4 regions of the Bacillus sp. WC2507 genome follow, and region 4 is predicted to be linked to each of the others. Evidence: predicted binding sites of a transcription regulator. Region 4 holds the regulator's gene; each other region holds the start of a gene.
The links. Region 4 encodes Rex, which represses fermentation and respiration genes when NADH is low (regulators of the CRP and FNR family bind a similar motif). Its sites were predicted from a motif close to TTGTGAAATATTTCACAA; they were not measured.
Positions count from the first base shown of each region.

Region 1: the regulator Rex is predicted to act here: its motif matches at 2,696-2,713, upstream of adhE (bifunctional acetaldehyde-CoA/alcohol dehydrogenase).
Region 2: the regulator Rex is predicted to act here: its motif matches at 2,239-2,256, upstream of ACUN28_RS03970 (L-lactate dehydrogenase).
Region 3: the regulator Rex is predicted to act here: its motif matches at 4,836-4,853, upstream of ACUN28_RS03610 (DUF1641 domain-containing protein).

Region 1 is NZ_JBQXPN010000001.1:1,342,927-1,350,495, reverse strand. Features, by position in the region: gene adhE (bifunctional acetaldehyde-CoA/alcohol dehydrogenase) at 1-2,585, opposite strand, end outside; gene ACUN28_RS07210 (bifunctional cystathionine gamma-lyase/homocysteine desulfhydrase) at 2,845-3,978, opposite strand; gene ACUN28_RS07205 (O-acetylserine dependent cystathionine beta-synthase) at 3,981-4,904, opposite strand; gene mtnN (5'-methylthioadenosine/S-adenosylhomocysteine nucleosidase) at 4,987-5,682, opposite strand; gene ACUN28_RS07195 (class I SAM-dependent DNA methyltransferase) at 5,697-6,335, opposite strand; gene ACUN28_RS07190 (YrzA family protein) at 6,472-6,687, shown strand; gene ACUN28_RS07185 (YrrS family protein) at 6,723-7,370, opposite strand; gene ACUN28_RS07180 (peptidoglycan D,D-transpeptidase FtsI family protein) at 7,487-7,569, opposite strand, start outside.
Region 2 is NZ_JBQXPN010000001.1:759,240-766,808, forward strand. Features, by position in the region: gene ACUN28_RS03940 (helix-turn-helix transcriptional regulator) at 1-91, shown strand, start outside; gene ACUN28_RS03945 (DUF2178 domain-containing protein) at 88-375, shown strand; gene ACUN28_RS03950 (hypothetical protein) at 425-553, opposite strand; gene ACUN28_RS03955 (CPBP family intramembrane glutamic endopeptidase) at 795-1,508, shown strand; gene ACUN28_RS03960 (hypothetical protein) at 1,655-1,840, shown strand; gene ACUN28_RS03965 (spore coat protein) at 1,854-2,102, shown strand; gene ACUN28_RS03970 (L-lactate dehydrogenase) at 2,348-3,298, shown strand; gene ACUN28_RS03975 (PTS transporter subunit IIC) at 3,321-4,334, shown strand; gene ACUN28_RS03980 (phosphatase PAP2 family protein) at 4,390-5,037, opposite strand; gene ACUN28_RS03985 (hypothetical protein) at 5,181-5,708, shown strand; gene ACUN28_RS03990 (arsenate reductase family protein) at 6,210-6,575, shown strand; gene gcvH (glycine cleavage system protein GcvH) at 6,617-7,000, shown strand; gene ACUN28_RS04000 (hypothetical protein) at 7,132-7,302, opposite strand; gene ACUN28_RS04005 (toprim domain-containing protein) at 7,469-7,569, shown strand, end outside.
Region 3 is NZ_JBQXPN010000001.1:688,110-695,678, reverse strand. Features, by position in the region: gene ACUN28_RS03635 (GNAT family N-acetyltransferase) at 42-464, opposite strand; gene ACUN28_RS03630 (thioester domain-containing protein) at 686-1,612, opposite strand; gene ACUN28_RS03625 (aldo/keto reductase) at 1,725-2,564, opposite strand; gene ACUN28_RS03620 (MFS transporter) at 2,580-3,743, opposite strand; gene ACUN28_RS03615 (winged helix-turn-helix transcriptional regulator) at 4,136-4,483, shown strand; gene ACUN28_RS03610 (DUF1641 domain-containing protein) at 4,913-5,353, shown strand; gene ACUN28_RS03605 (NAD(P)/FAD-dependent oxidoreductase) at 5,398-6,576, shown strand; gene tyrS (tyrosine--tRNA ligase) at 6,855-7,569, opposite strand, start outside.
Region 4 is NZ_JBQXPN010000001.1:14,902-22,470, forward strand. Features, by position in the region: gene groL (chaperonin GroEL) at 1-1,628, opposite strand, end outside; gene groES (co-chaperone GroES) at 1,667-1,951, opposite strand; gene ACUN28_RS00090 (CPBP family intramembrane glutamic endopeptidase) at 2,353-3,102, shown strand; gene ACUN28_RS00095 (YdiK family protein) at 3,099-3,287, shown strand; gene ACUN28_RS00100 (redox-sensing transcriptional repressor Rex) at 3,320-3,949, opposite strand; gene ACUN28_RS00105 (ABC-F family ATP-binding cassette domain-containing protein) at 4,137-6,071, shown strand; gene tsaD (tRNA (adenosine(37)-N6)-threonylcarbamoyltransferase complex transferase subunit TsaD) at 6,512-7,528, opposite strand; gene rimI (ribosomal protein S18-alanine N-acetyltransferase) at 7,528-7,569, opposite strand, start outside.

The sequences.
Region 1 (7,569 bases), 1.3 Mb from region 4:
TCCATATAAATTTCTTTCAGCTCTGAAATGAGAGGTAATTTTGGATTAGCTGTTGTACATTGATCTTCAAAAGCTCTTTCTGCTAATAATCCAACAACCTCTTCAAATTCATCTTTAGCAACTCCTTGTCCTGCAATACTCATATTTATATTTAAGCTTTTTCCAAGCTCAATAATTGCCTGGACGAGTGATTCCACACCTTCTGTTGTTGAACTTGCTGGAAGCCCGATTGTTCTCGCAATATGTGCATAGCGTTCATCAGCTACAAAGTGCTCATATTTTGGGAACAATGCGTGTTTTCTTGGCTTAATAGCATTATAGCGAACTACGTGCGGCATAAGAATTGCATTCGCACGTCCATGCGGAATATGGAATTCTGGTCCAATTTTATGTGCTAAACTGTGATTAATACCTAGGAAAGCATTTGCAAATGCCATCCCTGCGATTGCAGAAGCATTATGCATTTTTTCGCGTGCTTCTTCATCATTTCCATCTTTAAATGCTCTTGGTAAGTATTTAAATACAAGATCAATGGCTTTTAATGCTAATCCATCTGTATAGTCATTTGCCAGAACAGACACATACGCCTCGATTGCATGCGTTAATACGTCCATCCCAGTGTCTGCTGTTACATGTGGTGGTACTGTCATTACAAATTGTGGATCAACAATTGCTACATCTGGCGTTAATTCATAATCTGCAAGTGGATACTTTATATTATTTTTCTTATCTGTAATAACCGCAAATGGTGTCACTTCTGATCCTGTTCCTGATGTTGTTGGAATGGCAACAAACTGTGCCTTACTTCCTAATTCCGGATATTTACATGTACGTTTTCTTATATCTAAAAACTTCTGTTTAATTCCATAGAATGTTGTTTCTGGGTGCTCATAGAAAAGCCACATCCCTTTCGCTGCATCCATAGCTGAACCACCACCAAGTGCGATAATTACATCTGGCTTAAAACTTCTCATCATTTCCGCACCTTTAAACACTGTTTCATCTGATGGATCTGGCTCAACCTCAAAGAAAACTTCAACTTTTACATCATTTGCATGTTTACGTAAATAATGTGTAACCGTATCTACATATCCGTGCTCAACCATTCCTGGATCCGTTACAATAAATGCGCGTGAAATGTTAGGCATATTCGCTAAATATGCTGTCGCATGTTTTTCAAAATAAATTTTGGGTGGTAATTTAAACCACTGCAAATTCTTTTTTCTATTTGCCAACCTTTTTATATTTAATAAATGCGTCGCTGTTACGTTTTGAGAAACTGAGTTTTTCCCGTAGGAACCGCAACCAAGCGTAAGTGATGGAATAAATCCATTATATATGTCGCCGATTCCACCTTGTGAGGAAGGGGCATTTACAATAAGGCGGCAAGCTTTCATGCGTAATCCAAATTGCTTTTGCACTTCTTTATTTACAGAATGGATGACTGCTGAATGTCCTAAACCACCGAGGTTTAACATTTCTTCGCAATATGTAAATCCTTCTTCTAATGAATTTGCTTTTACACAGGCTAATACTGGACTCAGTTTCTCACGAGATAGTGGATAGGCTGCTCCGATACCTTGAATTTCAGCTACAAGCATCTTTGTATTTTTAGGCACAGTAATTCCAACTAATTCGGCAATATACTGTGCGGATTTCCCTACAATATCACTATTTACTGCACATGTATTTTCATTAATAACAAGTTTTTCTAATTTTCTTCTCTCTTCCTCTGTTACAAAGTAACAATTGTTTGCAATCATTTCTGTTTTCACATCATCATAAATTTTCTTATCTACAATGATTGCTTGTTCTGATGCACAAATCATACCGTTATCAAATGTTTTTGATAAAATTAAATCATTAACGGCTCGTTTTATATGCGCTGATTTCTCTATATAACATGGTACATTACCAGGACCTACACCTAGCGCTGGTTTTCCAGTAGAATAAGCTGATTTCACCATACCTGCTCCTCCAGTTGCCAAAACAAGTGCAACACCTTCATGGTTCATTAATTGTTTCGTTGCTTCGACAGAAGGTCTTTCAATCCACTGAATACAATGTTTTGGTGCCCCTGCCTTCACCGCTGCATCATATACTGTTTTCGCCGCTGCAATGGAACAGTTTTGTGCTGAAGGATGAAATGCGAAAATAATTGGATTTCTCGTTTTTATCGCAATCAATGCTTTAAACATTGTTGTCGACGTTGGGTTCGTTACTGGCGTTACCCCAGCTACTACACCGACAGGTTCCGCAATTTCTATTATTTCTTCATGAGGATCTTCGTGAATAATCCCTACTGTTTTATCTTTCTTTATGCTATGCCAAATATATTCAGTAGCAAAAATATTTTTAATGCATTTATCTTCGTATACACCACGCCCTGTTTCTTCAACAGCCAACTTTGCAAGTGGCATATGTTGATCAACACCTGCTAATGCCATTTCATGAACAATGTTGTCAATTTGCTCTTGTGTAAAGCTTTCTAATGCTTGTAAAGCCTTCCGACCGTTATTCACTAACGTATCAATCATCTCTTTTACTTCCTGCATTTCATTTACAACTTTCTCTTTGACTACCATGTAAATTCCTCCTATTCTGCTATCTTGGACTAAATAAGACCCTATAGGTCGTAATCAGTCCCGATTAGCGCAAAAAAAATAGAGTTGCTTTCCTACATGAACCTCATTGTTTGTGAAATATTTCACAAGTTTGTTCGTGAGTAACACTTCATGAACTTAATATACATGAAATCATTTCATTTGTGTATGTCTATTTTGTGAAATGTTTCACAAAATAACGTAATAAAAATGCACTGCCTATATTAGCAGTGCATTTTTATTATGCTAGCGCTTGTGCTAGATCTTCAATTAAATCTTCGCCGTCTTCAATACCGACAGAAATACGAATTAATGTATCTGTAATTCCTAATTCCTTGCGGCGATCTGCTGGGATTGATGCATGTGTCATTTGAGATGGAATAGAAATTAAACTTTCTACTGCTCCTAAACTTTCAGCAAGTGTAAAGTATTGTAATTTCTCAAGTACTTTATTTAATGTTTCTTCGCTATCTACATCAAATGAGATAATAGCGCCAAATCCATTTGCTTGTTCTGTTGCTAATTCATGGTTTTGATGTGACTCAAGACCTGGATAATATACTTTATTTACTTTTGGATGGTTATTTAAAAACTCAGCAATTGCACGTGAATTCGTTTCATGTTCTTCCATTCGAATTCCTAATGTTTTTAAACCACGAAGTAGTAAGAAGCTATCTTGTGGGCCAAGAATGCCTCCTGTTGAATTTTGCACAAAGTGAAGATCTTCTGCTAATTGCGGGCTATTTACAACTACTAGACCTGCAACTACGTCACTATGACCTCCTAAATATTTCGTTGCACTATGAAGTACAATGTCTGCTCCTAAAGAAATCGGCGACTGCCAATATGGCGTCATGAATGTGTTATCAATAATTGTTAATAAATCTTTCTCTTTAGCAAGAGTAGATATTTTTTTAATATCAGTAATTTTTAGTAATGGATTCGTTGGTGTTTCTACATAAACCGCTTTCGTATTTGGACGAATCGCTTCTGCAACTTCCTCTAAGTTTGTTGTATCTACAAATGTATGCTCAATACCGAAACGGTTTAATACTTTCGTGATAACGCGGTACGTTCCACCATAAACATCATCAGTTAAAATAACGTGGTCACCTTTTGAGAACAACATAATTGTCGCTGTAATAGCAGCCATTCCTGAGCCAAATGCAAATCCCGCATGGCCGTTTTCTAATACAGCAATCATTTCTTCTAAAGCTGCACGTGTTGGGTTACCTGTACGTGAATATTCATATCCTTGATGTTTACCAACTGCTTCTTGTTTGTACGTACTTGTTTGATAGATCGGTACGTTTACAGATCCAGTTGAAGGTTCTCCTATGCGAATACCATGAATTAACTTTGTCTTTGCTCTCATTTTTATTCCCATCCTTTGTATATGTCTTTACTTAAATAGCGCTCACTACTATCGGGAAAAATCGTTACAATATTTGTACCTGGTGCCGCTTTCTCTGCTTCAAGTAAACTTGCATGAAATGCTGCTCCTGAAGAGCTCCCAACAAGCAGTCCTTCTTTTTGCGCTAATTCCTTCACTCGTAAAAATGCATTTCGATCAGAAATTGTATGAATTTCATCAAAATACGATGTTTTCAAAAATGGCGGGATGAATTCAAGGCCAATCCCTTCCGTTTCATGTGAACCAGCTTTACCACCATTTAAAATAGATCCTTCTGGTTCCACAATAACCGTTTTTATATCTACATTTTTTTCTTTCAAATAAGATGCAGTCCCCATGAATGTACCACCAGTTCCTGCTCCTGCAACAAATATGTTAATCTCTCCGTTCAATGCATCCCAAAGTTCAGGACCTAATGTTTTGAAATAAGCACGAGGGTTTGCTTCATTTGCAAACTGACTTGGAGAGTATGAATTCGGTATTTCATTTACTAACTCTTTCGCTTTTGCAATTGCACCGGTCATTCCTTGCTCAGTCGGTGTATGCACGACCGTTGCGCCTAGTGCTTTCATTAATTCTTGTTTTTCAATACTAAATTTCTCTGGTACACAAACAATAACGCGTAAATCATGTTCTAACGCTGCAAGTGCCAGTCCAATACCAGTATTTCCAGCAGTCGGTTCAATAATTGTTCCACCCTGGGTAACAAGCCCTTTTTCTAGCGCATCTTCGATTAATTCTCTTCCTAAGCGATCCTTAACGCTTCCACCTGGGTTATAAAATTCAAGCTTCGCAAATAAACGGACCCCTTCTGGAAGTGAAAAACGAGTAATTTCTACAATTGGTGTATGACCAATTAACTCATGAACTCCACGATATACATTCATCGTGTTCTCCCCCTTATTTGCCAATAAAGAAAAGGCAACTGTATGTATTTTCTTTATATGAGACAGTTGCCTTTTTGTTACATTACTTTAACTCTTCTAGTACTTTTACAATAAAGTTTGTAGAATGAAGAGCTGCTTGATCTAAAAATTGATCAAATGAAACATTAGACTCTTTACCAGCAATATCAGAAAGTGCACGAATAATAACAAACGGAACTTCATATTGGTGGCATACTTGTGCAACAGCTGCTGCTTCCATTTCTACTGCATAAAGGTCTTCAAATTTATCACGAATTGCTGCAACGCGGTTTGGATCACTCATAAATGAATCACCTGTTGCAATCATACCTTTTACAACTTGAATATTTTCTTCTGCCTGCATACATTTCTCAGCTAATGCAACTAATGCTTCATCTGCCTTGAATCCAGGCGGCATTCCTGGTACTTGACCATACTCATAGTTAAATGCTGTAACATCTACGTCATGATGACGAACTTCTGTTGAAATAACTACATCTCCAACATTTAGAGAATGATGGAATCCACCAGCTGAACCAGTATTAATTACTTTTTCAGGCTTATATCTTTCTAATAAAATTGTCGTTGACATCGCTGCATTTACTTTACCAATACCAGACTTTAACAAGATTACTTCATGTCCTGCTAATTGTCCTTTCGTAAATTCACAACCCGCAACCGTTTCTGTTTCTGCTTGTTCTAATTTGTCACGTAAAATACGTACTTCTTCTTCCATTGCTCCAATTACAGCAATTCTCAATCTAATCCCTCTTTCTATTGCTTAGTTGCCTCCATTACCCAAACGAAATGATTTAATCTCGTAAACGTTACATGGAAACCATTGTTTTCAAAAATAGACTGCATGACCGGAATACGTGTATAGTATTCCGTTTGCAAATCGTTTGCTAACTGATGAAAACCTCTTTGTTTTGCTGTTTCAACAGTTTTATCATATGCATCTTGATCTGCAAATATCGTATCAGCAAACACTATTTTACCACCTTTGTTTAGCAATTGACTATACTTCGCAATCGCTACATTTTTTTCATCATCTGTTAAATGATGAAATGCATAGGTGCTTACTATGGTATCAATTGAATTTGGGACTTCAAACGAAAGAAAATCACCTTCTGTAATGGAAAACTCTTTTGGCAATTTCTCTTTTGCAATCATGCGCATTTCACGTGACGGCTCTATACCGTAAACTGTGCGGCCAGCAAATAATAATTTATTTGTTAAATTGCCAGTACCAACACCAAATTCTAAAACATTACCAAATGACTTGTTAACTACATCCTCTAGAATGTCCTCATAACGGGCGAAAACTTCTTTATATTGTATATCTTCGCCTTGTACAAATGAGTCGTACGTATGAGCCCACTCATCAAATAAACCATTAAATTCTGTCCCCATAAAAATTCCCCTTTTTCTTATCGGTTTTATCAGTATGATATTCCCTCTTTCGAAAAATGTCAATTGAAATGTACGTGGTATTTCCTTCTTTTCTTTGTTACACTATAGTTGATTACATAGGAGAGGGGCCGTCTTCATGTCATTTACCTTTGAAATGTTAGAAGATAAAGTAGAATTTTTTGAAGCGGGAGACTTAGCTTCTTTAGAACGAAAAATTAGTGAACAAATCGATAATAATAAAGCACTTATGCTTGAAGTTCATCACATCTCGCATCAAATGGTTATGGATCCCGAAAGCAAAAGACCATATTATAGCGCGGTTGTTCATTTTAAATTAAAGAAATTACGCTAACTAAAAAAGAGAAGCTCCTTAGGAGCCTCTCTTTTTTAGTTTAGGTTTTGAACAAGTACTGGTTTCCAGCCCTCATTTTCTACCCAATCAATATTCACATAATATTTTTTTCCTGATTGTTTATCTTGTACGTTACCGTAAGCTTTATTCTTACCGTTATTTCCAATTCTATGGATAACTAATTGCTCTACTGGAACGTCAATTGCAGCTGAAATAGCTTGATTCATCTCATTCCAATCTGCTGTACCTTTTTTAAACGTCATCGCAGGTGTCGCACCTTGCTCTGTACCTACTGGCTTCCAAGAAGATTTCGTATAAGCGTCAGTTGCCTTTGGCTGTGTTTTTTCAGCTGGTACTTTCTCGTTAGCTTTCGCTTCTTCTTCAGCTTTTTTCTGTTCTTCGTCAGCCTTTTGCTTCTCTTCTTCCTTCTTCTTAGCATCTACCTTATCTTGCTCGTTCTTCTTCGTTTCTTCTTTACCTTTAGCTTTCTCAGCCTTATTCTCTTTCGTTGTTTGCTGAGCTACTTTTTTATCACTAGAAGACGCTTGTTCTTTTCTTTCAGGAACAAACAATTGATATGATACAATAGCTACTAATATTAATACAATTGCAATTGCAATATTTAAAACACCGTTTTGACGACGTTTTTGTTGTTTCTGTTGGAATCTAGATCCTCCTGCCATTCTTCAAACCTCCATGCAGTTTTTCATACTTGCTATTGTAACATTAAATCTAGAAAGGTTGAACATTTACAATAATATTTTCACGAAATGAAAACATTTCACTATGAATTGCAAGATTACTTTTCATTCTCTAATCGATAGATTGATTCTACGATAGCTTTGAAAATAGGTGTAACTTTATTTACATTGCTATTCGTTT
Region 2 (7,569 bases), 740 kb from region 4:
ATCTTTAATTTTAGCTTTTGAAATTGCACATATTTTAGGTAAGGAGTTTCATGAAGTTTTTCAATATAAGATAGAGGGGGAAACGGAATGAGTATTGTAATAGGGATAATAATCTCAGTAGCAGGGCTAATAGGTGTTTTATATTCAACACGTTTTCAGAAGAATGAAGGGGAAGATGAAAGAGGCGAGCATATTACAGGGAATGCAGCTAAAATTTCATTGTTTGTATTTTTATTTCTATATTTAGTTATCTTTTTAATTGGGAATCTATATTCATTGACAGGTGAACAGTATAAATTAGCAAATGCATTTTTATTAGCAGGGGTACTTTGTTCTTATGCTTTAACTATCGTAGTTTTAAAAAGAAGATATTAACTGGAAAAGAGTCTCTAATGGTTTAGAGGCTCTTTCTTGTTAAATGATATTATTTAGCTGGTTTGAAAAATGTGTATATGGCTAAGGAAAGGCAAACGAAAATAAATGCGATAGGATCTTGATATGGACTAGGCTCAGAACCTTTCTGGATTTCTGTAAGGAAGTCATGTGTTTTCATGTTCATTGCTCCTTTAACTAATAAGTTTTATATGATGCGAGGGTTATGGTGGATAGGAAGTGTTTTTTGAAATTTCATATAATAATTATTGCATAGCAATCCTATTCCTAAAACTATAAAATATAAAGTTTTCATAATATGTAAAATTGCATATTATTCTTTTTGGAAATTTTGTTATATTATCTTTATATTTCAATTAAAGGGTTTTATTAAGATAAATGAGAATAACTGGAGGGATACTGTGAGTAAAACAGTGTTAGAAGCGTATAGTGTGGAAAGAAAAATAGAGAATATAACATATAAAAATCTATTTGTAACGATAGCAATGATTATAGGGAGTTCACTCCTAGGAGGATTATTCCTTGGTTTAGCCTTTGAGATTTATGGAGAAGAAGTATTAAGTACTAATTTAGAAGGATATTATTTACTCTTATTTGATGCAGCTGTTGTTGCTATCGTTTTATTAGCTTATAAACCAGTTCTTCATTTTATTAAATCTATTTGGGATGTATCCGTTTTGAAGAATGGGAAGACATATTTATATCTATTAATTGGTTTTATAGTCATTGCGTTATCACAATATTTAACGTTACATGTGTTTAGTTTTGAAAGTGCAGCAGAACAGAAGGAACAATTAGGGAGCTTCGGGATTCAAAATAGCATACAAAGTATTATATATGTGTTAAGTGTTGCTATAATTACACCGGTTAAAGAAGAAATTCTATTTCGAGGTATTTTATATCGATTTTTAGAAAAGAAATATAATTTTTTAGTTGGTATCATTATTTCTTCCTTCATTTTTGGAATTCTTCATGGAGGTCTTCTAATTACGGCAACGATTATGGGAATGGTATTTGCAATGTTATACAAAAAGACGCAATCTATTATACCTAGTATTATTTTACACATTGTATGGAACTTACTTGTGAGTATAAGTATGATTGTGTCTCTATAAAAATAAATACATAACCAGTATAAAAGATGAATGGCTTAGCTATTCATCTTTTATTTTGTATGCACGTGAAAAAGCTAATTCATGTATACAATCAAAAAAGAGCTAAATACTAACAGTGAACGAATAAAGAAAGGTAGGAGTATTCTATGCAAAACTTAACAGAGCTTGAAGTAGAAAACTTACGTCATTTAATTGGTGGACACGCAACAATTATTAACAAGTTGGAGCAGTATGCACAGACGTGTACAGATCCACAACTGAAACAAATGCTACAAAAGGATGCGCAAGATGCACGAAATACGAAACAGCAATTAATGACTTTTCTAGGATAGGAGGAAGCAGAACATGAATGAAAAAGATATGGTAAATGATTATTTAGCAGGGTTAAATGCAAGTTTAACAAGTTATGCAAATTATATTTCTCAGTCTGATAATGAACAGTTACATCAAACGTTAATCCAAATTCGTAATCAAGATGAGATGCGTCAACGTAATATGTATGAGTACGCAAAGCAAAAGAGTTATTATAAGCCAGCTGCACCTGCTAACCCAATGATTGTACAGCAATTAAAAGGTCAATTAAGTGCGGAATAAGGGGATAAAAAAACGAGCGAATGAAGTCGCTCGTTTTTTTGTTTTGGGCATGTCAATAAATATATAATAAATATTTTTCCAGTTGTAACAAATATGACGAAAATGGAATATAACAATTCACAAAAAGGACAAAAGTTTGCTCAACATTTCACAAAGTATCCATGGTTTCTATCGTGGGAATCTCTATAATTAGGAGTGTAAAGAACAAAAGAAATAGATTATATGATCAATTAGGAGAGATTGCTATGAAAAGAAATACAAGAAAAATTGCAATTATCGGTACTGGATTAGTTGGATCAAGTTGTGCATATTCCATTGTAAATCAAGGCATTTGCGAAGAACTATTATTAATTGATATAAATCATGAACGTGCAGTTGGGGAAGCAATGGATTTATCACACTGCATTAACTTTACAAATACAAGAACAAAAGTATATGCAGGAAGCTATGAAGACTGCAAAGATATGGATATCGTTATTATTACAGCAGGACCAGCACCAAAACCTGGACAAAGTCGCTTAGATACTTTAGGAGCGAGCGCTAAGATTATGGAAAGTATTGTTGGCGGCGTAATGGAAAGTGGATTTGATGGTATTTTCTTACTTGCATCGAACCCAGTTGATATTATTACATATCAAGTGTGGAAATTATCTGGATTACCTAGAAATCGTGTGATCGGTACTGGTACATCACTAGATTCTTCTCGCTTACGAACAATTTTATCTGAAATGTTACATGTAGATCCTCGTAGTATTCATGGGTATTCTCTAGGAGAACATGGTGATTCTCAAATGGTTGCTTGGTCTCACGTAACTGTTGGTGGAAAGCCGATTCTACAAATTTTAGAGGAGAAAAAAGACCAATTTGGTGAAATAGATTTAGATGAAATTGTTGAGAAGACTGCAAAAGCTGGATGGGAAATTTATAAACGAAAAGGTACTACTTATTACGGAATCGGAAATTCTCTAGCGTATATTGCGAGCTCAATCTTTAATGATGATCACCGTGTAATTGCTGTATCAGCCATTTTAGATGGTGAGTACGGTGAATATGATATTTGTACAGGAGTACCAGCTATTATTACTAGAGATGGTATGAAAGAAATTGTAGAACTAAATTTAACAGAGGATGAAGAATCTCGATTCGCAAAATCAAACGATATGTTACGTGATTATATGAAAACAATTGGTTACTAACTTATAGGAGAAGGTGAAACAAATGAAGGAATATATAATGTCTCGTGTATTTAAAGCATCAGCTGGAATCGCACAAGGTATTTTCGTATCCCTTGGAATTGGTTTACTAATCGAAAATATAGGAAGAATTGTTGATATTCCATTGCTTATTACAATCGGAGTTGTTGCAAAATCACTTATGGCACCAGCCATTGGTGCCGGAATTGCTTTTATGCTCGGTGCAAACGGTCTTGTAATCTTCTCGGCTATGGTAGCTGGAGCAATTGGTGCCGGATCCATTTCAATTACTGAAGCAGGCCTAATCATTAAAACAGGTGAGCCAATCGGTGCATTATTAACAGCGACTTTAGCTGTATATATTGGTAAACGTTTAAGTGGAAAAACTGCGTTAGATATGATGCTCGTTCCATTTGCGGCCATATTAGGTTCTGGTTTAGTCGGTATTTGGTTGTCTCATAATATTACTCCTGTGTTAAACACAGTTGGAGCGTTTATTAAAGATAGTTCAGCTGGTAGCCCGTTTATCGCTTCTATCGTCATTGCAGTCGTTTGGGGACTATTACTCATCTCTCCAGCTTCATCAGCTGCGTTAGCGATCGCACTTAGCTTAGACGGTGTTGCAGGCGGTGCTGCTCTTGCTGGATGTGTAGCTCAGTTTATCGGATTCTCTGTCATCTCAGCGAAAGAAAATAATTTAGGTGGTATATTAGCTCAAGCTCTTTGTACTCCGAAAGTACAGTTGCCAAATATCACTAAAAATCCAATGATTCTCGTCCCAACAGTCGTCGCCAGTGCTATAGTTGGTCCTGTATCAGCATTAATTTTCCAACTGGAAGCAGGAAAAGAAATTGCAGGTCTTGGATTAAGTTCTCTTATCGCACCAATTAATTTAATTTCCAGCGAAGGATGGGAAGTTGTCCCAGCGATGGTAATCACTTATATCATCATTCCAGTAGCTGTTTCTTATATACTTTACATTGCTCTTAAAAAAGCAGGTCGTATTCACTCTGGTGATATGACTGTACCGCAATCTTAAATTGAAAATCTCCTTTTATATAGAGAAAAGCAGACTGGAAGCCACAGTCTGCTTTTTACATTTTTTGATTTTGTTTTACTGGAACACGTACGGTTTCTTTTGCTAATAAAAGCTGAACGCCGAAGTAAAGTATGCTTGCAAGCGTCATTCCAGAAATGGCGTCTACAAATGCGTGTTGCTTCGTAAATAGCGTTGATAAAATAATAAGCGTACCGAAGAACGTAAGGATATAATATTCAAAAGCATGTTGTTCTCTACGTTTAAAGGCAGCTAGCATAATGACAAAAGTAGTAAGAACATGAATGCTAGGGAAACAGTTTACTGGTTGATCGATACTATAAATATAGCGAACTAGTTCGGAAAATACGTCTGATCCAACGACTGTTGGACGTGGTACAGTTGTCTGCCAAAAATAATAAATAGAAAAACAAGCAAGTTTTCCAAGAATGATACTACTTAAAGTGACATAATATTGTTTTCGATTCGCAAAGCAGTAATAAATAAGTGCGCCGTATAAGTAAGGAAACCAAAGTAAATAAGGAATAATAAATGCTTTCACAAATGGAATCCAATCATCTACTACAGTTGTGACATCTACTGCGTGTACAGTCGATTTATTTAATACATCGTAAAGGGGACTTACGAGTACGAGTAGAAGTATATAACTTAACGGAAGAAAAGATGAAAGTTTAAATTTCTTCATGATAATCTCCTATGTTTAGTAATGTAAGTAAATTCAATTGATTATAATATAGAAACGTAATTTGAGCTATCGATTTTACTTACATTTTCTTGAATTCGCCTTACGTTTTTGTCACTTGACTGAAAAGAAGGGGAGGGTGCTAAATGAAGCGTTTATCGTATTTCTTATTTTTTATATTGATATGCCTAGTAGGTGCTGGGTGTGCAAAGGATAAAGAAGGAGAGAAATTAGAATATAACGGAAGAGCACTCGTAATTGGAGTTATTGGAGAAAAGCCGAAAGATACGTTTAGGAATATAAAGTTTGAGGAAATGAAGTTAGAGGAACTGGAAAAGGAATCTAAGGAAGTGGATGGTTTTCTAATAATGAAAGATCACTTTCAAGAAGCCTCAACAGATCAGTATAAAAATGTATTTTCATCGCTAAAGAAACCAGTGTTTTTTATCGGTTTACAAGATAAATCATATTCAATTTTTACTACAAAAGGGATAGAGTATAACAGTGCAAGAAAAGATGTAAATGCTATGTATACGCAAGGGTTTGCAAACATTGGAAGTGGTGAGGGGCAACAATGGGCAGTTGGTTTGTCCAATGGTGGAAATACTGAAGAAAGTATTCATAATATGTATACCGTAGTATTTCAAACAATTGCAGATTATTTGAATAGATGATGAAGGAGCCTGTAAACGAGGCTTCTTATTTTTTAAATAAACGTTTGTTTAAGATGTATGTTCGGTAGGAAGAAATCGATGTAGCACAAGGGTTAACAAAGAAAAAATGAGAATTAATCAAACGTTTGTTTAAGATGTATGTTCGGTAGGAAGAAAGCAATGCAGCTCAAGGGCTAACAAAGAAAAATGGGAATTAATCAAACGTTTGTTTAAGATGTATGTTCGGTAGGAAGAAACTGATACAGCTCAAGGGCTAACAAAGAAATATAAGGAGTTAATCAAACGTTAGTTTAAGATATATGTTCGGCGAAGGATGAGGGAAGAATCTAAAAAAATTATATATTTATTTTTTTCTTAACAAATGGCGGAAAAATAAGAAAAATTTGCAGGATTATTAAAAATTATCACGAAATAAGTAAAAGTTTAGCGAATAATCGTTTGAAATAATAAAACGTTTTCTATATGATAAAGGTAAAGGTTAGTAAAAAAGTAGGTGAATTTATGACAGTAACATTTTATTCATATCCAAAGTGTGGCACATGTCAAAAAGCAAAGAAATGGTTTGAGGCAAACGATGTAGCATATGAGATGATTCATATTGTTGAAAATCCACCATCAAAAGAAGATTTACGTAATTTACATGAAAAAAGTGAATTACCATTGAAAAAATTCTTTAATACAAGTGGAATGCGTTACCGTGAACTTGGTCTGAAAGATAAGTTAAAAGATGCGAGCGAAGACGAAATGTATGAGCTTTTAGCATCTGATGGCATGTTGATTAAGCGTCCAATTGTAACAGATGGAACGAATGTAACACTTGGTTTTAACGAAGAGCAGTTTGAAAGTGTGTGGAAAAAGTACCAATAAGGTATTTTTACATAATTAATACATTCACTGGAGGTACAGTCATGAGCATTCCAAATAATTTACGTTACTCTGAAGAACACGAATGGGTAAAAACTGAAGGTAATGAAGTTGTTATCGGTATTACTCACTTTGCACAAGGTGAGCTAGGCGATATCGTATTCGTTGAACTTCCTGAAGTAGGTGCAACAATCGAAGCTGACGAGCCATTCGGAAGCGTAGAATCTGTTAAAACAGTTTCTGAGTTATACGCTCCTGTAAGCGGTAAAGTTGTAGCAGTAAACGAAGAATTAAGTGACCAACCAGAACTTGTTAACGAATCTCCATACGAGGGTGCATGGATGGTTAAAGTTGAACTTTCTGATGCAAGCCAAGTTGAGAAGTTATTAACTGCAGAAAAATATGCAGAAATGACAAACCAAGACTAATTATAGTCGACTAAAGGACAGCCTTTGTGCTGTCCTTTTTTATTTTGGGTTAAATAATGAATGTAGAATCATATACTAATTATTGTGTAGGAGAACGTTTTCTGAAAAAACTTTTTCGCTTGTGCTTTTCATTATGATCCAGCTCCAGCGGCTAGATTGTTTGGTGGCTTCACTTCTTCCTGCAAGGCAAAAAGCGCCTTTACGTCAGAAGCTCCATCCCCCTCACAATCTGAACGAGCCGCTTGTGCTTTTCTTTGTCTAGCTCCACCTCCTAGCCCTTCATGTCTAAGAACCTCCCGCACGAGAAGACAAAAAGCGTCTTCTGTACGAAAGAACCTTAGCCAACAGGGCTGAACAGTCGGCTCCGCTTTTCTTTTGCAAAAATAAACAGGAAACAACATGAAAATAACGAATATACTATATACTAAGTTAAAGGTTGTATAGTATATGGTGATCGGGTGATGACATATGATTTATGTGGAAAAAGTCATTATTGTAGAAGGTAAATCAGATAGGAGAAAGATTGAATCTATTATTCGTGAACCGGTGGAAATTGTTTGTACAAATGG
Region 3 (7,569 bases), 670 kb from region 4:
CTGTCAAAAAAGATACTACTCTTTTTTAACAGGTTTTTATTTTAGTTCAGTATACGTTTCATTATAAATCCTTTTCCATTTATCCATTCACCTTCAATTTCACCAGTTAAATGAAACCCAATGGATTCATTTAATTTTTGGGCAAGTTTATTCTCTGGATGTATGCTTAAATATATAACTTTTCTATCATATTCTTTTTGTAAATAATCTATTAGCAAACGCAATAATGTTTTCGCATACCCTTTACCTTGGCAATTACTATCAATCATAAATTGATTTAAATATACAGCCTTCTCTTTTTCTTCAAACCAACCATACATCGCGTATCCGATTGGCATATCACCGTCATAAAAACCTACTGAAGCAGCCTCACCTTTATATTTTGTATCAGCATCGACTAAACACTCTGAAACCGTACTTTCAATACATGCAAGCTGTTCTCCCGTTACTTTTAAATTGGCAATTTCATTTCAATTTTCATCCGTTACTTTACAAATATGAAGAGTCATAATTCCTTCTCTCTTTCTAATTTCTCATTTTCATTATACCTTACGGTGGTGTAATGAAGCCAAAACAAACGAATTCTAACCCTTTTCGTACTTCTAAAGAAAAGGTGCTATAGAAATTTTTCGTGGCAAAATTTAAACCAATAAAAAAGCATTGGCAAATGCCAACGCTTTTTTCATCATCTGTTATATTGATTCGGTTTATGTGGTTCATTTGGTGTATAGGGTTTATTTGGTTTATTATCATGACCATTTGCTTTTTTCCAACTTACCGCTAACTCTGGACTTGTTTTTTCTTCACTACGCTCAAGTAATACTACTGCATTTTGAATTGTCGGTGTGCCCTTATGTGCAATCCCTTGTAACTTCGTTAAATTCCCTATTACTTTGAAACTAAATCCACCAGCCGGTGTTTGTTTCGGAATTAAAATGCGGAATTTCTCTCCCACATTAAATTCTGTTTTCGCCTCACCTTTTTCATTTACGAACTTCGCGCCCTGCGGTGCACCTGTTGCCTGTACTTTATACGTTCCACTTTTCGCGTTAGTTTGTACTGTGTATAAACCTGTTTCAAAAAACTCATCTTTTAATACCGCTTCTTGTTCTTCTGTAGGCGTTACACTCATCGTAATTTCTTGTAACTCTTCACTAGCGTTTGCTTTTGCAACGATATCTTTCGTTACCTTTTCTACATTTTTATTACGGAAATCTAAATCATTAATATCGATTTGTTTTAACGCATTCCATACTGCAAGCTGCGTTGCGTAATGCGCTTCTCTCCAATCAGAAACACCTAATTCTTGTGGACTCTTTTGTGGATATCCATTCAATAGTACGCGGTACACGTTAATATCCACTTTCCCCATTTCCGGTAAATCTTGACCGCTCGGAGATTTCAAATCTACATTTAAGCAAAAAGCAATTTTGCCATCTGCCGTTTTAATAAGTTCTGTTCGAATTGGCTTCTTCTTTGACTTACTATAACTCCAATCCATTTGATACTTTGTATGATCCATAACTTCTGCAAATGCTTTTTGAAGTGGGAATAACACAAATAAAACACTTAAAAGCATAGCTAAAAGTTTGAACGATTGCTTTATATTCATGTTTACAGCCCCTTATAACAAACTTAATACTAAGTAGTATTTATTTAGAAAATATTTTTATACACAAAAAAAGAGTGCATAAAAGCACCCTTTTTTCTTTCTTACTTGAATCTTAGAAATCAAAGTTATCAGGATCTGGACCAACGCGGTGATTTTGATTTAACGCATCGATCTTTTCCATATCTTCTTTCGTTAATTCAAAATTAAATACATCAGCGTTTGCAATAATGCGGTGTTCTTTCGTTGATTTTGGAATTGTGATTACTCCATTTTGAAGATCCCAACGTAAAATAACTTGTGCTGTTGTTTTACCATGTTTCTCAGCAATTTCTTGTAATGTTTCGTTATCTAATAATTGACCTTGCATAAGTGGTGACCATGCTTCCATTTGAATACCTTGTTCTTTACAGAAAGCTTGTAATTCTTTTTGCGTTAAACGAGGGTGGTATTCTACCTGGTTAATCATTGGCTTAATTTCCGCATCTTTCATTACATCTTGTAAGTGATGAATTTGGAAGTTACTTACGCCAATTGCACGTACTCGTTCTTCTTTATAAAGTGTTTCTAACGCTCTCCACGTATCTTTGTATTTCCCTTCTACAGGCCAATGAACAAGATATAAATCTAAATAATCTAGCTCTAATTTTTTTAAGCTCTCTTCATATGCAGCAAGTGTCGTTTCATATCCTTGATCTGCATTCCACACTTTTGAAGTGATGAATAAATCTTCTCGAGAAATGCCCGCTTCTTTTATACCAGCGCGGATTCCTTCTCCAACCGCTTTTTCGTTTCCATAAATCGCGGCTGTATCAATACTGCGATATCCTGCTTTGATCGCCGACTTTACAACCTCTACCAGTTCTGGTCCATCTTCTACTTTAAATACACCTAAACCGAACCAAGGCATTTCTACACCGTTATGCAATGTTATTGTACTTTGTAAATTTTTCATTATATTTTCTCTCCTTTATTTTGCTTGATCTCTTTTTTCTAATGCCATACTCCATGCTGTTAAAATAACAGCACCTACTACCATAACGCCGCCTACCCACGCCGTATGAATTAACCCTAACGAGTTCGTTACAACACCGCCTAAATAAGCACCAAGAGCGATTCCTGCGTTGAATGCTGCAATATTCATTGCTGATGCAACATCGACAGCGCTAGGCACAAAGCGCTCAGCCAAAATAACGACATATACTTGCAGCCCTGGAACATTCATAAATGCGAATAGTCCCATGAAAATAATTGTGATTAACCCAGCGACTTTAAATGGTGCTGTAAATGTTAAAACAAATAATACAATTGCCTGAATAAAGAACATGTAAAATAACGCTCGAATCGGATTATGATTTGATAATTTTCCGCCGACCATATTCCCAATCGCAATTGCAATTCCGTACACTAACAAAATGATTGTAACAGTACTTGCTTTAAACCCTGTTACTTCTTGTAGTAACGGAGATAAATACGTAAACGTTACAAATGTCCCACCGTATCCTAATGCAGTAATGATGAAAACAAGTAATAACCTTCCGTTCGTAATCAGTTTGAATTGATCACGAAATGATACGGACGTACCTTTTTTCAAGTTAGACGGAATCAGCATACTATTGGCAATTAAGGCAACGATTCCAATTACCACAATTATCATAAACGATGCTCTCCAGCCAAATTGTTGACCTATAAATGTTCCAATTGGTACGCCTGTAATGGTCGCAACAGTTAATCCAGTAAACATAAATGCAATTGCACTCGCACGTTTATTCTCTGGTACAAGCGCAGCCGCAATTGTGGATCCTATCGACATAAAAACGCCGTGTGCAAAAGCAGATACAACCCTCGCGATAAGTAACACTGTAAAACTTGTTGCCACTGCCGCAATTCCATTACCAACAATGAAAATAATCATAATCCACATTAATAACGTCTTTCGCGACATACTAGCTGTTAATGACGTTAATACTGGGGCACCAAACGCTACTCCTAACGCATATAAAGAAACGGTTAAGCCCGCTGTTGTAACGGAAACATGTAAATCCTCTGAAATAGATGGTAATAAACCGACACTAATAAATTCGGTGGTACCAATTCCAAACGCACTAATTGCTAGTGCCAATAAAGCAAACATACTTCTCCGATTCTTCTGTACTGCCGAAGAAGATATTGTATATGAATTCAATTGAACTCCTCCTTAATGCGAGAAATCCAATCATAATAGTATGAAAAAAGGCCTTTTTTCTTCTACAAAGATAATGTTACTGCTGATATATGCTATTATGAATGGCTTCACTCTTTTTTTGAAGAACGCACTTTAAAGTACGATAGGTACCAAAAAGTAACATAGGCACTTTTTAGTACCGTACTACTCATTTCCCTCTTACGTATGCTATTATGGAACATATTCAACATGATAAAAAGTACGTACTTTAAAGTGCTATAGGTACTTTTTAGTAACATTTAAATTATTTAGCTTCTTTTGTTGGAAAACTGACATCTACATTCATCAAAGGAGATTTTTATATGAAGAAATATAATATTCCCGTTGAAGCAACTTTAGAGGTTATCGGCGGAAAATGGAAAGTCGTTATTCTTTGCCACTTAACGAAAGGGACAAAGAGAACGAGTGAATTAAAACGTCTCATGCCTGGTATTACACAAAAAATGTTAACACAGCAATTACGCGAACTAGAAGAAGATGGAGTTATTCAAAGAAAGGTATACAATCAAGTACCACCGAAAGTAGAATATTCTCTTACAGACTACGGTTGGTCTTTAGAATCCATTCTTGATTCTCTTTGTACTTGGGGCGAATGCCATCTTGAAAAAAGCGGTAATACATCGATGCTAATTACAGAGGGTGAACAATAAAAAAGGAAAAAATGAACATAAATTTGTCCATTTTTTCCTTTTTTTCTTTATATATACGTACATTTCTAACCTTATCAAAATAATTTATGCGCTTTCACGCCTTGTCAGTACTACGTTATACGCTTAATATCGAATAATTAGGAATCATTTTTATGTTAACATAGGTGTATATAGTATATAATATAGGATATATATTATATACACTTTCCGGTAACGGAGCTTTCCATTATGCGGACAAGCCATGTATCGGACAGTTCATAAATAATAGGTAAGACATTATGGTTTTGGATTTATGATTTCAGCTTACTTGCTGGCATAAATTTAAAGGCATTTTATTGTGCTTTGTGAAACTTTGTATAAAGTTTCGCAAGCGTTTACTATCTTACCTATCAAAAATAAGAGTATTGCTATCGTAAAGGAGAATTGGAGATGCCAGAAACTATGACTCAAACAAAGCCAGAACAAGAAACTGTACAAATTTCTGCTAGCCAAGGACAACTTGATGTACTTGATCAGTTGTTAAAACCTGAGGTACAAGAATCATTAACTACACTAGTAGAACAGCTTCCAAAATTAACTGAGCTTGTTAACATTTTAACTAAGTCTTATGACTTCGCTCAAACTGTTGCTACTGATGAAGTATTAAAAAGCGACACTGTTGGTGCAATCACAGAGCTTGTAGAACCTGTAAAAGATACAGTGAAAAGCATGGCTGCTACTGCAATCGAAGCGAAAGATCGTGCTGACGAAAGCAACGAAGTTATCGGCCTGTTCGGTCTATTAAAATTATTAAAAGACCCACAAGCACAAAAAATGTTCCGCTTTGTGAACGCATATCTTCAAATTAGTGCAGAACGTAACAATAAATAAGTTAACTTATAACAACAATTAGTAAAGACGGGGGATATCATACTATGTCAAAACAAATTGTCATCTTAGGCGCTGGTTATGGCGGTCTTCTTGCCGCTTTAAACGTACGTAAATATTACAGCAAATCAGAAGCACAAGTTACAGTGATTAATCAATACCCAACACACCAAATTATCACTGAACTACACCGCCTTGCAGCTGGTAACGTTGCTGAGCAAGCAATTGCAATGCCACTTACAAAGCTTTTCAAAGGTAAAGACATCGATCTTAAAATTGCAACAGTTGAGTCATTCTCAGTTGATAGCAAAGAAATCAAACTAGCTGGTGGCACTACTTTATCTTACGATGCACTTGTAGTTGCTTTAGGAAGTAAAACTGCTTACTTCGGTATTCCAGGACTAGAAGAAAACAGCATGGTATTAAAATCTGCTGCTGATGCAAACAAAATCTACAAACACGTTGAAGACCGTATTCGTGAATACGCGAAAACGAAAAACGAAGCTGATGCTACAATCGTAATCGGTGGTGGCGGATTAACTGGCGTTGAGCTAGTTGGTGAGCTTGCTGACATTATGCCTAAACTTGCAAAAAGCCACGGCGTAAATCCAAAAGAAGTTAAACTTCTTCTTGTTGAAGCAGGTCCAAAAATCCTTCCAGTATTACCAGACCACTTAATCGAACGTGCAACTACTAGCCTAGAAGCACGCGGTGTTACATTCTTAACAGGTCTTCCTGTAACAAACGTTGCTGGCAATGAAATTGACTTAAAAGACGGTCAAAAACTTGTTGCTAACACATTCGTTTGGACAGGTGGCGTACAAGGTAACCCATTAATCGGTGAATCAGGTCTTGAAGTAAACCGTGGTCGTGCAACAGTTGATGCATACCTACAATCTACTTCTCACAAAGACGTATTCGTTGCTGGAGACAGCGCTGTTGTCTTCTCTCCAGATGGTCGTCCATACCCACCAACTGCACAAATCGCTTGGCAAATGGGTGAGTTAATTGGATACAACTTATACGCAGCACTAGAAGGCAAAGCATTCGAAGAGTTCGCACCTGTAAACTCTGGAACACTTGCTAGTCTAGGACGTAAAGATGCGGTTGCTACAATCGGAGCAAGCAATACTCCACTTAAAGGTTTACCAGCATCATTAATGAAAGAAGCAAGTAACGTTCGTTACTTATCACACATTAAAGGTCTATTCAGCTTAGCTTACTAATCTGAATATAAGCCCGAATCATGCCCAGCATGGTTCGGGCTATTTTTATCCCGCATTATCGGGCAGTAAAAGTCCGATTGGTTCAACTAATAATCAGTGGGGATCAACCCCTCCCACTGATTAAAGTTTCACTTTATCCGTAATTTTCTCTAACTTATTTATTCGGCAGAAGAATAATATAACCCTTTTAATTATCTAAATTTACTGATTATTTTACATCTAAATTATGTATACGAAAGGATGGAAGTATTGTTCCTACTCCCATCCTTTCACACAAACTATTCTCCTAACTTCACAAGGCTGTAGTTCTTCTTCCCTTTACGGATAATAATAAATCGTCCATCAAATGAATTTTCTACAGTTACATCCGTACCCACATCTGTTACTTTTTCACCATTCATAGAAATCGCACCATTATTAATGTCTTCGCGTGCTTGTCGTCTAGATGGTTCAATTCCTAAATCAACTAGCCATTCTACGATGTTTTTCGTTTCTTTTGAAGACTCGAATGTTGGCATCTCTTTAAAGCCTTGTTCAATTTCATCGGCTGTTAACGATTTAATATCTCCGCTAAACAACGCTGCTGTAATTTTCACCGCTTGCAATAATGCTTCTTCTCCATGAACGAATTTCGTCATTTCTTCTGCTAATACTTTTTGTGCTTCACGCTTATGAGGCTCTGTTTCTACCTTCGCTGCCAATTCATCAATGCGCTCCTTCGTTAAGAACGTAAAGTATTTCAAGTATTTAACGACATCACGGTCATCTGTATTCACCCAGAACTGGTAAAATTCAAACGGTGTTGTTTTTTCAGAATCAAGCCAAACCGCACCACCTGCTGATTTACCGAACTTCGTACCATCTGATTTTAATAATAACGGAATCGTTAATCCGAACACTTTCGCTTCGTGCCCTTCTAACTTACGAATTAAATCTAATCCACTCGTAATATTTCCCCATTGGTCACTACCACCAATTTGCAGTTGCACATCT
Region 4 (7,569 bases):
CCGCCCATACCGCCCATGCCCATGCCGCCCATGTCAGGCATTCCAGCAGCACCAGCTGGTTCTGGCTTGTCAGCAACTACAGCTTCAGTTGTTAAGAACATAGCTGCAACAGATGCTGCGTTTTGAAGTGCAGAGCGAGTTACTTTAGCTGGATCTACGATACCAGTTTCAAGCATGTTAACCCACTCGCCAGTAGCTGCGTTGAAACCAACGCCTACTTTTTCGCCTTTTAGACGCTCTACAACTACAGATCCTTCTAGACCAGCGTTGATTGCGATTTGACGAACTGGCTCTTCTAATGCACGAAGTACGATGTTGATACCTGTTGCTTCGTCGCCTTCAGCTACGATAGAAGCTACTTTCGTGTATACGTTCATAAGTGAAGTACCACCACCTGCAACGATACCTTCTTCTACTGCTGCACGAGTTGAGTTAAGTGCATCTTCAATGCGAAGTTTGCGCTCTTTTAACTCAGTTTCAGTTGCTGCACCTACTTTAATTACTGCTACGCCACCTGCAAGTTTTGCAAGACGCTCTTGTAATTTTTCACGATCGAATTCAGAAGTAGTTTCTTCTAATTGCGCGCGGATTTGACCGATGCGAGCTTCGATTTGTTGTGAATTTCCGATACCTTCAACTACAGTTGTGTTTTCTTTCGTTACAACAACTTTACCAGCGCGTCCTAAAGATTCAATTGTAGCAGATTTTAAGTCACGACCTAATTCTTCAGTGATTACTTCGCCACCAGTTAAGATTGCGATATCTTCTAGCATTGCTTTACGACGGTCACCAAATCCAGGAGCTTTAACAGCTACTACATTGAATGTACCACGAAGTTTGTTCACTACTAATGTAGCTAATGCTTCACCTTCTACATCTTCAGCAATGATAAGAAGTGGTTTACCTTGTTGTACCACTTGCTCTAATACTGGTAAGATTTCTTGGATGTTAGAAATCTTCTTATCAGTAATTAAGATGTATGGGTTATCAAGAACTGCTTCCATTTTGTCAGAATCAGTAATCATGTAAGGAGATGCATATCCACGATCAAATTGCATACCTTCTACTACGTCTAATTCTGTTGTAAATCCTTTAGATTCTTCTAAAGTAATAACGCCGTCGTTACCAACGCGCTCCATTGCTTCAGCGATTAATTGACCTACTTCTTCGTCAGCTGCAGAAATAGCAGCTACTTGTGCGATAGAAGATTTGCCTTCGATTGGTTTAGAAATCTCTTTTAATTCTGCAATTGCAGCAGTAACAGCTTTTTCGATACCTTTACGAAGACCCATTGGGTTCGCACCAGCTGTTACGTTTTTAAGACCTTCACGAATCATAGCTTGTGCTAATACAGTTGCAGTTGTTGTTCCGTCACCAGCTACATCATTTGTTTTGCTAGCAACTTCTGCTACTAATTTTGCACCCATGTTTTCGAATGCATCTTCTAATTCGATTTCTTTTGCGATTGTTACACCATCATTTGTAATAAGTGGTGAACCAAATTTTTTCTCAAGTACAACGTTACGACCTTTTGGTCCAAGCGTTACTTTTACTGCGTTTGCAAGAGTGTCGACACCGCGAAGCATCGAACGACGTGCTTCTTCACTAAATTTAATATCTTTTGCCATAATAATTGACCCCCTTGGATTTTTTAAGATTTATATAATTAACCGATAACTGCTAAAATGTCACTTTCACGTAAAATCAAGTAGTCTGTACCTTCGTATTTCACTTCAGTACCTGCATATTTTGAGAAGATGATAAGATCACCTGCTGCTACCTCTAAAGCAACACGCTCACCATTTTCAAGCACTCGACCAGTACCTACTGCAATAACTTTACCCTCTTGTGGTTTTTCTTTTGCAGTGTCTGGTAATACAATACCACTTGCTGTTTTTTCTTCTGCTTGAACAAGCTCAATTACAACGCGATCACCTAATGGCTTTAGCATGAACAATAACCTCCTCATTTTGTTATGTAAATTTTATTTATTAGCACTCAACTCACCCGAGTGCTAACACACTTATAATAATAAATAATCTCAATTTCTTTTGCAAGTAAAAAAATCATAATTTTTTCGCAAATTAAGCTATACACTTTTCTATATAGAGTCCCTCTTCTTCTACCTTTACTATATGAATCGTTGTTTCCACTACTCGTATGTTACAATATGAAAGGACACCCTAAGTTGTTTTCGCTATACACACAACTTTCTCCTGTCTTCTATTATCATTTCAAATAAGGATTTACGAAAAAAACATAATTTAAGTGAGGTTTATATCGTAGGTAGCATACTTACATGTTATCCTACCTTATCTCATACACTAGAGTTAGAAAGGATGGTTAAACCATTTGAAAAAACAATATTGGTGGGTTATCGTTACATACATTTTAATGCAGTTATCATCCATTGCTGGATTACCACTTCTGCTGAAAACTGGACTTTATGATAACAGGGGATTTACTAGAGAAGAGAAATTTCAACTCATAACTGGACACTGGGCAATCATTAGCTTCTTTATTGCATTATGTATCGTACTTTGGTTACTTAAAGCTGATATTCGCGACAGACATTTAGATACAAAGCGCTCTACTGTTCCAGCTACGATTGGTTGGATTTTTATCGGATTCTTCTTAGCATTTTTCTCGCAAAGTATTGCCGGTATGATCGAAATGTATGTATTAGGTATTAAACCTGGATCTGAAAATACAGCGAGACTTATGGATATCGCAAGAACGACACCTTGGTTCCTTATCGTTATATCTATAATAGGACCTATTTTGGAAGAAATCGTATTTAGAAAAATTTTATTTGGTACACTGTATAAGAAGTTTAATTTCTTTATTGCTGCTATCATTAGTTCTCTCGTATTCGCAGCAATTCATTTTGATTTTACTCACTTATTGGTATACACTGCTATGGGGCTCGTATTCGCCTTTTTATATGTAAAAACGAAGCGCATTATCGTTCCAATTGCAGCCCATGTTGCAATGAATACATTAGTTGCAATTGCTCAAGTTTTAGTGAGTAATGAACAAATTCAAGAAATGATTAAAGAAGCTGAAAAAATGCAAGGCTTTATCGGAGGATTTTTAGTATGAGAAACTCGCCATTATTCATGGCTGCATTGTACTTCCTTCTTGGATGTATCTTTACACGCTTCGCCATTACGAACGTAACAGATACAATCTGGAATATGTGGACAATACTATTTGCAGTTATGGCAACAATTGATTTTAATTTGGCACTTCGCCTTATCTTAGTTAAATTCACAAAGAAAAAATAATAATAAAACGCAGAGGTCGCTTCCTCTGCGTTTTATTGTGGATAATTCTTCAAAAAGTAAACAAGTGTTTGTAATTCTACTGCTAAATCAATATGATGAATTCTTATATTGTCTGACACATTTAAGCGCGCTGGTGTGAAATTTAAAATACCATGCACGTTCGTTTCCGCCAATCTATCTGCTACAGATTGTGCTACTGTAGCGGGTACTGTTAATATTGCCACTTGTATATCAGTTGATAAACGTTCTTCTAATTCATCTAAATGATATACAGGAATGCCCCCGATTTCTGTTCCGACTTTCTCTTCACTAACGTCAAACGCCATTTCAATTTTTGTATTATTGTTTTTCGTGAAATTATAATGTAAGAAAGCGGTCCCTAAATTACCTACTCCAATAAGTGCTACACGTGTTATATCATCTTGGTCGAGTGTTTCACGGAAAAATGATAATAAATAATTTACGTTATATCCATAACCCTTTTTCCCTAACGCTCCAAAATATGAAAAATCTCTTCGAATCGTTGCGGAATCAACCTTTACCGCTTCGCTCAATTCGGCTGATGAAACACGTTGCTTACCAGAAAGAGATAAGTTTTGGATAAATCGATAGTATAGAGGCAATCGTTTGGCAGTGGCCTGTGGAATTTTGTGCTGATCCATATAACCTCTCCTCTCTTCCTATCTTTATTCATATGCTTGAATCAAATACAGAAGTTTAGCACTCATGAATTTCCCTGTATAATAAAGAAAAGAAGTATTCTCTCTTTATTTTAAACTATACACTATTTTTAGTATGATTGAGAAATATAAACATGGCAAAGTTAAGAAATTATTTGAGGTGAAAACATTGATTTTATTACAAGTAAACGCGCTTTCGAAATTATACGGTGCAGAAACGATTCTTGCAAACATAAAATTGGAAGTTCAAACGAAAGATCGTATCGCATTAGTCGGACGAAATGGAGCCGGAAAATCTACATTATTAAAAATAATAGCTGGTGAGCTATCCCATGATGGTGGCGAAATTATAAAACCGAAAGATGTCTCCATCGGATATTTAGCTCAAAATACCGGGTTAGAAACATCTTTAACAATTTGGGATGAAATGTTAACCGTCTTTACACACTTGCAGCAAATGGAGACAAAACTTCGAAGGCTAGAGCAAGAGATGGGAAAAGAAGAAAACTTTTCAAACGAGGCTATATATGAAAGATTATTAGCTGATTACGATCAATTACAATTAGATTATAAAGATCAAGGTGGCTATCAGTACGAAGCAGATATTCGTTCGATTTTAAGCGGGCTTGGCTTCCCAGTTGAAACGCATCAGACGACGATTTCTACATTAAGCGGTGGACAAAAAACTCGATTGGCTCTCGGTAAATTATTATTAACGAAACCGGACTTACTTATTTTGGACGAGCCTACAAACCATTTAGATATCGAAACATTAACATGGCTTGAACAATATTTACAAGGCTATCCTGGCGCAATACTAATCGTTTCCCATGACCGTTATTTCTTAGATAAACTCGTTACACAAGTATATGAAATTTCGAATAAAGAGAGCAGACGATTTGTTGGTAACTACAGTAAATATTTAGATTTAAAATCAGCGCTATACGAGCAAGAAATGAAACGTTATGAAAAGCAACAGGATGAAATTGCTAAGCTTGAGGACTTCGTTCAAAAAAATATAGCTCGTGCATCTACGACAAAACGTGCGCAAAGCCGTCGTAAACAATTAGACCGAATGGAATTATTAACAAGACCATTAGGTGATTCTAAGTCAGCATCCTTCCACTTCGATATTGAAAAACAAAGCGGAAATGATGTTTTACAAGTAAAGGATGCAACCATCGGCTATGATGAGGATCCGATTATTGAACATGTAACAATGCGCTTAACTCGCGGGGATAGTGTTGCTTTAGTTGGACCGAACGGAATCGGGAAATCCACATTGTTAAAATCACTTGTGAATAAGTTACCTCTACTAAATGGTGATGTTTCTTTCGGATCCAATGTCTCTGTTGGCTATTATGATCAAGAACAAGCTAACTTAACATCTTCTAAGCGAGTTTTAAATGAATTATGGGATGAATATCCATTGCAGCCTGAAAAAGAAATTCGCACGATACTAGGTAACTTCTTATTCACAGGAGATGATGTATTAAAGCCCGTATCTTCTCTTAGTGGTGGACAAAAAGCTCGATTAGCTCTTGCAAAACTTATGATGCAAAAATCGAATTTATTAATTCTCGATGAGCCTACGAACCATCTCGATTTAAATAGTAAAGAGATTTTGGAGAATGCTTTAATTGATTACCCAGGAACTCTTCTATTCGTATCACATGACCGCTACTTTATTAATCGTGTAACGACAACTGTTATTGAGTTATCAACAGAAGGTGCACAGGAATATCTAGGGGATTACGATTACTACGTTGAAAAGAAGAATGAGATGATCGAACGTGCAGAATTTGAACAACAAGAACAGCAAGAAAATCAGGCACCTGTTCAAAAAACTGTAGCTCAAGAAAAATTAAATTATCTCGAAGAAAAAGAGCGTAAACAATTAGAGCGTCAACGCACTCGGAAAATTGAGGAACTAGAACAAAACATCATAGAATTTGAAGAAGAAATTGCTACGTTAGAAGATCAACTTTGCTTACCAGAAATATATGCAGATTATGAAAAGGCTAGTGAAATTACAACGAAAAAGCAAACACTACAAGAGCAACTGGAAGCTTGTATGGCAGAATGGGAAGAATTGCATTTATAAAAGTATTGATAAAGAGGATGTCTCATAAGTCGGGATTTTTGACTATGCGACATCCTTTTTATCTTCTAGTTGGAATCAACGTCATATTGTCAAAACGATTTTTTAAACAAATCAACGATTCGACACAAAATATCAATTTGCCGACAAAGTTTGACAATGTTAGCGACATCTATAATTAGAGCATATTTCAAAATGTTTTTTAAGGATATCTTCTTGTTTTTTATTTCCCAAAAAAGAATACATTTAAAGGTCAGACTTCATCTACTTTATCCACAAGTTTATGCACATATCCACCTTTATAAAATAAACCTCAAAATTACTTTTCCACATTATCCACAATCAACGAAAAAGTTATCAACATTTTATATACACAACAAAACCCACATTATCAACAGATAATATGGGTTTTATCCACAGGCTGTGGTTAATTTTGTGCATAACTATGCTTCAATATCTAATCCTGGATTTGCATTTAAAGCTAATGTAGCACGTTTTCCTTGTTCATATGCAATTGTACCTGCCGCTGCAATCATTGCCGCATTATCGGTACATAAAGATAGCGGAGGAATAATTAGCTCAATATTTTCTTTTGGCGCAAATTCTGCTTCCAAACGTGCGCGAAGTCCTTTATTCGCAGCTACTCCACCCGCAAGAAGCAGTTGCTTTACGCTATACGCTTCTGCTGCACGAGATGCTTTCGTTACAAGCACATCTATTACACTCTCTTGGAAACTTGCTGCTAAATCTTCCGGTGCAATTTCTATCCCACGTTGTTTTGCGTTATGCACAGTGTTGATAACTGCGGATTTCAATCCACTGAAACTGAAATCATACGAATCAGGTTCTAGCCATGCACGAGGCAAATCAATTGTCGGCTTTCCTTCATGCGCAAGGCGATCAATATGAGGACCACCTGGATATGGCATAGATAACGTACGAGCTACTTTATCATATGCCTCTCCAGCTGCATCATCTCTTGTTTCACCAATTACTTCGAATGAACCATGTTCTTTCATATAAACAAGCTCTGTATGCCCACCAGATACAACAAGTGATAGTAGTGGGAATTGAACTTCTTTTACTAAACGGTTCGCATAAATGTGACCAGCAATATGATGAACACCCACTAGAGGAATATCATGTGCAAAAGCCACTGCTTTCGCTGCATTTACCCCTATTAAAAGTGCCCCTACTAAACCAGGTCCTTCTGTTACAGCAATTGCATCAATATCATCAAATGTGATATTTGCTTCTTTTAAAGCTTCTTCTAACACAACTGTAATTTCTTCTACATGATGACGAGATGCAATCTCTGGTACAACCCCGCCAAAACGTTTATGACTTTCAATTTGTGATGCAACGACATTCGCAATAATTTCCGTTCCATTTTTAACAACTGCTACTGCTGTTTCATCGCAACTTGTTTCAATACCAAGTATAATCGTATTTTTTCCCATTATATATTCACCCACATTACGAGACCATCTTCCTGATTGTC